2 linked regions of the Aggregicoccus sp. 17bor-14 genome follow. The protein of the gene in region 1 interacts with the protein of each later gene in a pairwise test. Links are inferred from orthologs where the notes say so. Each region holds a gene or a part of one and is shown in the gene's direction. Other genes may lie near its edges.

Region 1 (3,453 bases):
CGCCTTCGTGGGGCCCGAGAGCGCGCTGCCGGCGGCCGCCGTCACCGGCAGCACGCAGGTGCTGGACGCGGGCGGCGGCTTCGTCGGGCCGGGCTTCGTGGACCCGCACACGCACCTCGTCTTCGCCGGGGAGCGCTCGGCGGAGTTCGACCTGCGCAACCAGGGCGCGACCTATCTGGAGATCGCCCAGGCGGGCGGCGGCATCGTGAGCACCGTGCGGGCGACCCGCGCGGCGGGCGAGGCGCGGCTGGTGGAGCTCGCCCTGCCCCGCCTGCGCCGCCTGCTCTCCTACGGCGTGACGACGGCCGAGGTGAAGAGCGGCTACGGCCTGGACGTGGAGAGCGAGCTCGCGATGCTGCGCGCCGTGCGGGCGCTGGGCGCGCGCGCGCCCGTGAGCCTGGTCCCCACGCTGCTGTGCGCGCATGCCCTTCCGGAGGAGTACCGCGGGCGGCGCGAGGCCTACCTCGACCTGTGCGTGGAGCAGATCCTCCCGCGCGTGGCGGCCGAGGGGCTCGCGCGCTTCTGCGACGTGTTCGCCGAGGAGGGCGCCTTCACGAAGGAGGAGGCGCGCCGCATGCTCGAGGCGGGCAAGCGGCACGGCCTGCTGCCGCGCCTGCACGCAGACCAGCTCACGCCCTTCGGCGCCGCAGAGCTCGCCGCGGAGCTGGGCGCGGCCACCGCGGACCACCTGGAGCAGGTGAGCGAGGCGGGCATCCGCGCGCTCGCGGCGGCCGGGGTGAGTGCGGTGCTGGTGCCCACCAGCACCCTCTTCCTGCGCATGCGCCCCTACGCCCCCGGGCGCCGCCTGCGCGAGGCGGGGGTGAACGTGGCGCTGGGCACCAACGTGAACCCCGGCTCCGCGATGAGCGAGAACCTGCCGCTCGCCATGGGGCTCGCCTGCCTGGAGAACGGCCTCAGCGCCGCCGAGGCCTACTGGGCGGCCACCCGCGGCGCGGCGCTCGCGCTGAGGCTCGAGGGGGCCGGCCGGCTCGCCCCGGGGGACCCGGCGGACCTGGTGCTCTTCGGCTGCGAGAGCTACCGCCACCTGCCCTACCACCTGGGCATCAACCACGCCCGCACCGTGCTCAAGGCGGGGCGGGTGGTGCACGAGTCGACAGAGCGGGTGTCCGGGGACGGCAGCCTGCTCTGTCGCTGAGGGAGCAGGCGCGCGCGCCGTGCGCCCACCGCGAGCGCAGCGGTATAAGAGGGGGCACGCCATGTGCCGCCTCTTCGGGTTTCGCTCCAACGTCCCAACCGCCGTCCACCGCTCGCTCGTGACGGAGAAGAACTCGCTCCTGCAGCAGTCGCGCGAGCACAAGGACGGCTGGGGCATCGCCTCCTACGGGGACGCGGCGCTGCCGCAGGTGGCGCACGGGCTGGGCGCCGCGCACAGCGACCCGGACTTCGAGCGGGTGAGCAGCCTCGTCGCGAGCCGCGCGGTGGTGGCGCACGTGCGGCTCGCCTCGGTGGGCTCGGTGGAGCTGCGCAACGCGCACCCCTTCCTCTACGGGCGCTGGTCCTTCGTGCACAACGGCACGGTGAAGCGCTTCGCGCAGCACCAGCAGGCGATCGAGGCGCTCATCCGCCCGGACCTGCGCGCGCGCATCCGCGGCGCCACGGACTCCGAGCGCTGCTTCTACCTCTTCCTCACCTTCCTGGGAGCGCTGCGCCCCCTGGAGGCCCCGGCCGAGGCCGAGGACGTGGCGCGCGCGCTCGCCCAGACGATGCGCGAGGTGTCACGCCTCACCGATCTACCCGGTGAGACGCGGCCCCAGGAGCGCTCGTCCATGAACTTCCTCGCCACGGACGGCGACGTGATGGTGGCCACCCGCCGCCACCGAACCCTCTTCTTCTCCGAGTCCGCCCGCCGCGAGGCGGGCTCGCCGCCCAGCCCCGGCACCCGGCTCGCCCAGCTGGTCATCGCGAGCGAGCGCCTGTGCGGCGAGGACCACTGGCACGAGGTGCCCGAGGACGGCGTGGTGGGCGTGAGCCGCGACCTCGTCCTGCACCGCTGGCAGCTCGACGCGCTCGCGCCGCTGTCCTGCGCCTGACGCTGGGCTCCGCCCGTTGGACCACGCGTGCTCCACCCGCTGTCCGGGAACCGGTCAGCGGGGGTTTTGAGCCGCAAGCGCCCGGTTTCCGGGCGGAAATCCGCGAAGCGTAAGAGAACTTGACGTCGAGCGCCTCCGACACTGGAGCAGCTCTCCGCAGATCCACCCCCGGGGGGGTGACCTCAACCGGCTGGAATCAGGTCCCCGCAGCGCTGGCACAGCAGGTGCTCATGCGCGGGCCGCAGTTCCACACTCTGGAGGGGGTTACCCGCTTGAGAAACCTGCGTAGCAGCATCCTGGCTGGAGCAGTACTGGCGCTCACCGCGTGCGGTGACAACTCGATTCAGGTCAACGACAACGACGCGGTGGTGAAGGAGGACGTCGGCAGCGCCGAGGTCCAGTCCGCGCTGAGCGCGCTGCCCTCCGCCCAGGTGGTGGACGTGGGCGTGCGCGGGGTCCCCACCTTCCTGCGCGGCGACCTCGGCCAGGCAGACCAGACGATCGCGAGCTTCGGGCAGTCCAACGCGCCTGCGCGCGTGGGCACCTCGCTGCAGCGCATCGCGCCGGTGTTCCGCCTGCGCGCCGAGGACCTGGTGGTTCGCGGCGTGCAGCAGGACGAGCTGGACTTCACCCACCTGCGCTACCAGCAGACCAAGAACGGCCTGCCGGTGGTGGGCGGTGAGCTCATCGTCCACGTGAACAAGGAGGGCACCATCTATGCGGTCAACGGCACCGCGCGCGACGGCGTGAGCCTCTCCGCCACCCCGCGCATCGCCGCCGAGGCGGCGAGCGTCGCGGCCACCCGCGCCTCGGACGAGGTGCAGGGCGCTGCCGCGAGCAGCGGCCGGCTCGTGTACTTCCTCAAGTCCGACACCGGCGCGATGTCGCTCGCGTACCAGGTGACCGTCACCGGCGCCCGCGCCGATGGCACCCCCGTGCGCGACCTCGTCTACGTGAGCGCGCAGGACGGCAGCCTCCTCGAGCGCCAGCCGCAGATCCACAGCGCGCTCAACCGCGTCGTGTACTCGGCGAACAACGGCAGCACCCTGCCGGGCACGCTGCGCCGCAGCGAGGGTGGGGCCACCACGGGTGATGCGACGATCGACCAGAACTACGATCACCTCGGCACCACCTACAACTGCTACAGCGCGAACTTCGGCCGCGACTCCATCAACGGCGCCGGCGCGCAGCTCAAGAGCTCGGTGCACTACAGCACCAACTACGTCAACGCCTACTGGGACGGCACCCAGATGGTGTACGGCGACGGCGACGGCGTGCAGTCCGGTCCGCTGGGCCGCGACCTGGACGTGACCGTGCACGAGCTCACCCACGCGGTGACCGAGAACGAGTCCAACCTCACCTACTCGGGCGAGTCCGGCGCGCTCAACGAGGGCATGAGCGA
Region 2 (3,097 bases), on another replicon or contig:
TGGGCTTGAGGGTCTCCGCCGCCGCGAGCACGCGGTCCGCGTCCGTCTCCGCGAAGAGGTGGATGCCGTGGCTCTCCACGCGCAGGCGCTCGGCGCGCATCTTCGTCTGGCGCAAGCTCTCCTCGCCCGAGACGTAGAGCACCGGGCCGTCCTTCGCGAGCCGGTCCAGGGCCGCGAGCAGGAGCGTGCTCTTGCCGATGCCGGGGTCACCGCCCAGCAGCACGAGGCTCCCGGCGACGACGCCCCCGCCCAGCACGCGGTCGAACTCGGCGATGCCGGTGCGCCGGCGCGCCTCCACCTCGGCGCTCACCTCGCGCAGCAGCACCGGCTTGCTCGCCCCACCCGAGGCGCCCCACGCCGGGCGCCGCTCGCTCTCCGGGGTGTCCTGCGCCTCCTCGAGGAGGCTGCTCCACGCGCCGCAGTCCGGGCACTTGCCCAGCCACTTCGCCGTCTGGTACCCGCACGCCTGGCAGGTGTAGTGCGTCTTCGCCTTCGCCATGCCGAGGGTTTAGCGCGTCCCCCTGACGCCTCCCGCCCCTTTTTCCAGCGCCCGGGCTCAGCAGGCGGCCAGGCGAGCGAAGCGGGCTCGCGGCTTGTCGCACGGAATATGCAAGCACAGCTTTGAACCCATGAGCCGCTGCGGATGTCCTCCGCACGGCGAACCACCGCGACTACAGGGAGAGGGACAACATCATGGGGATCATCGCGTTCATCGTCGTCGGCATCATCGCGGGGCTCATCGCCCGCGCGCTCATGCCCGGTAACCAGTCCATGGGCCTGGTGGCCACGGCCATCCTGGGCATCGTGGGCTCCTTCGTGGGCGGCCTCATCGCCTCGCTCTTCAGCAGCGACGGGCACGTCTGGGACCTGCACCCCACCGGCCTCATCTTCAGCGTGATCGGCGCGATGCTGGTGCTGCTGCTCGTCGGCATGGCCAACGGCCGCCGCCACCTGCACACCTAGGCGGGCAGGGGATACAGACTCGTCAACCCTGCCGCTTGCGGCGGTTGACAAGGGCTGGGGGTGGGCGCGAGGGTTCGCGCCCACCCCTTTTTTTTCAGGCCCCGAGGCGCCCATGTCCGAGCACGCGACCGAGACCGACACCGACACCCTGACGGGCCACGCCCACTACGCGAAGCCCCTGCCCGAGGGGCTGCAGCTGCGCCACGACTGGACGCTCGCCGAGGTGAAGGCCCTGTACGAATTGCCGCTGCTGGACCTCGTCCACCGCGCGCAGACGGTGCACCGGCAGGTGTTCACGGACAACAAGGTGCAGCTGTGCAGCCTGCTGTCCATCAAGACGGGCGGCTGCCCGGAGGACTGCGGCTACTGCCCGCAGGCGGCGCGCTACCACACCGGCGTGAAGGCCGAGAAGCTGATGCCGGTGCCCCAGGTGCTCGAGGCCGCCGCGAGCGCGCGCGCCGCCGGCGCCACCCGCTTCTGCATGGGCGCGGCCTGGCGCGAGGTGAAGGACGGCGCCCAGTTCGACAGCGTGCTGGAGATGGTGAAGGGCGTGCGCGCGCTGGGCATGGAGGCGTGCGCGACGCTGGGCATGCTCAGCGACTCGCAGGCCCAGCGCCTCAAGGAGGCGGGCCTCAGCGCGTACAACCACAACCTGGACACCTCGAAGGAGCACTACGGGGACATCATCTCCACGCGCACCTACGACGATCGCCTGCGCACCCTCTCGCGCGTGCGCAACGCGGGCATCAGCGTGTGCTGCGGCGGCATCATCGGCATGGGCGAGAGCGTGGAGGACCGCTGCAACCTGCTGCTCACGCTCGCCAACCAGGAGCACCACCCGGAGAGCGTGCCGGTGAACGCGCTGGTGGCGGTGGAGGGCACGCCGCTCGCGAACCAGAAGCGCGTGGAGACGCTGGACATGGTGCGCACCATCGCCACTGCCCGCATCCTCATGCCCGCCTCCATGGTGCGCCTGAGCGCGGGCCGCATGCAGATGAACGAGGAGGCGCAGCTCCTGTGCATGATGGCGGGCGCCAACTCGCTCTTCTTCGGCGAGAAGCTGCTCACCACCGGCAACCCCCAGTACGAGAGCGACATGGCGCTGCTCGAGAAGGCCGGCATCCGGCCGCTCGAGCCCAACGCCGGCGCGCGCTAGGCCGATGAGGGCCGTGCCGCACGCCCCGGGCCTGCCCGCGCAGGCCTGGGCCGAGGAGGAGCTCGCGCGGCTCGAGGCGCAGGGGCTGCGCCGCACGCTGGAGCCGCACGCGGGCGCGCAAGGGGCGCAGCTGCAGGTGGGCGGGCGCACCCTGCTCAACTTCTCGAGCAACGACTACCTCGGGCTCGCCGCGCACCCTGCGGTGCGCGCCGCGGCCGCGCGCGCGCTGGAGGCGCACGGGGTGGGCGCGGGCGCGAGCCGGCTCGTGGTGGGCGACACGCTCGCGCACGGGCGCCTGGAGGCGCGGCTCGCGCGCTTCGAGGGGGCCGAGGCGGTGCGCCTCTTCAACTCGGGCTACGCGGCGAACACCGGCGTGCTGCCCGCGCTGCTGGGCCCGCAGGACGCGGTCTTCTCGGACGCGCTCAACCACGCGAGCCTCGTGGACGGCTGCCGCCTGTCGCGCGCGCGCACGGTGGTGTACCCGCACGCGGACGTGGGCGCGCTCGCCCGGGCACTTCGGGACACGCCCGCGCGCCGGCGCCTCATCGTCACGGACGCGGTGTTCTCCATGGACGGGGACCTGGCGCCGCTCGCCGAGCTGGTACAGCTGGCACGCGCGCACGGCGCCGCGCTGCTGGTGGACGAGGCGCACGCGACGGGCGTGCTGGGCCCGAGGGGCGGCGGCCTGTGCGAGGCGCTGGGGCTCGCGGACGCGGTGGACATCCGCATGGGCACGCTCTCCAAGAGCCTGGGGGCCTTCGGCGCCTACGTGGCGACGAGCCGCGCGGTGGCGGACCTGATGGTGAGCCGCGCGCGGCCGCTCGTGTTCAGCACGGCGCTGCCCGCGGCGGTGTGCGCCGCGGCCGAGGCGGCGGTGGACCTCGTCGAGCAACAGCCGCCGCTGCGCGCGCGTCTGTGGCGCCACATCCACGCCTTCAGCGAGGGGCTGCGCGCGCTCGGCCTCCCCGCGGAGGCGCG

The links. The genes of interacting proteins can lie anywhere in the genome.
Region 2: the proteins of FGE12_RS17385 (region 1) and bioB interact in binary tests that used the Escherichia coli proteins (3 or more experiments, as listed by UniProt). The link is inferred for Aggregicoccus sp. 17bor-14 from one-to-one orthologs.

Annotation. Positions count from the first base shown.
Region 1 is NZ_VJZZ01000008.1:293,493-296,945, forward strand. What follows is about bases 207-3,134. They hold FGE12_RS17385 (class II glutamine amidotransferase), read left to right. Parts: upstream 207-1,217; coding sequence 1,218-2,051; downstream 2,052-3,134. Other genes in these bases: hutI (imidazolonepropionase), read left to right, coding at 207-1,156; FGE12_RS17390 (M4 family metallopeptidase), read left to right, coding at 2,324-3,134. Outside these bases: more of hutI, read left to right, coding at 1-206; more of FGE12_RS17390, read left to right, coding at 3,135-3,453.
Region 2 is NZ_VJZZ01000025.1:19,567-22,663, reverse strand. What follows is about bases 264-3,097. They hold bioB (biotin synthase BioB), read left to right. Parts: upstream 264-1,075; coding sequence 1,076-2,119; downstream 2,120-3,097. Other genes in these bases: bioF (8-amino-7-oxononanoate synthase), read left to right, coding at 2,133-3,097; FGE12_RS29420 (GlsB/YeaQ/YmgE family stress response membrane protein), read left to right, coding at 694-963; radA (DNA repair protein RadA), read right to left, coding at 264-499. In the rest of the region: more of radA, read right to left, coding at 1-263. UniProt on the Escherichia coli protein: Catalyzes the conversion of dethiobiotin (DTB) to biotin by the insertion of a sulfur atom into dethiobiotin via a radical-based mechanism.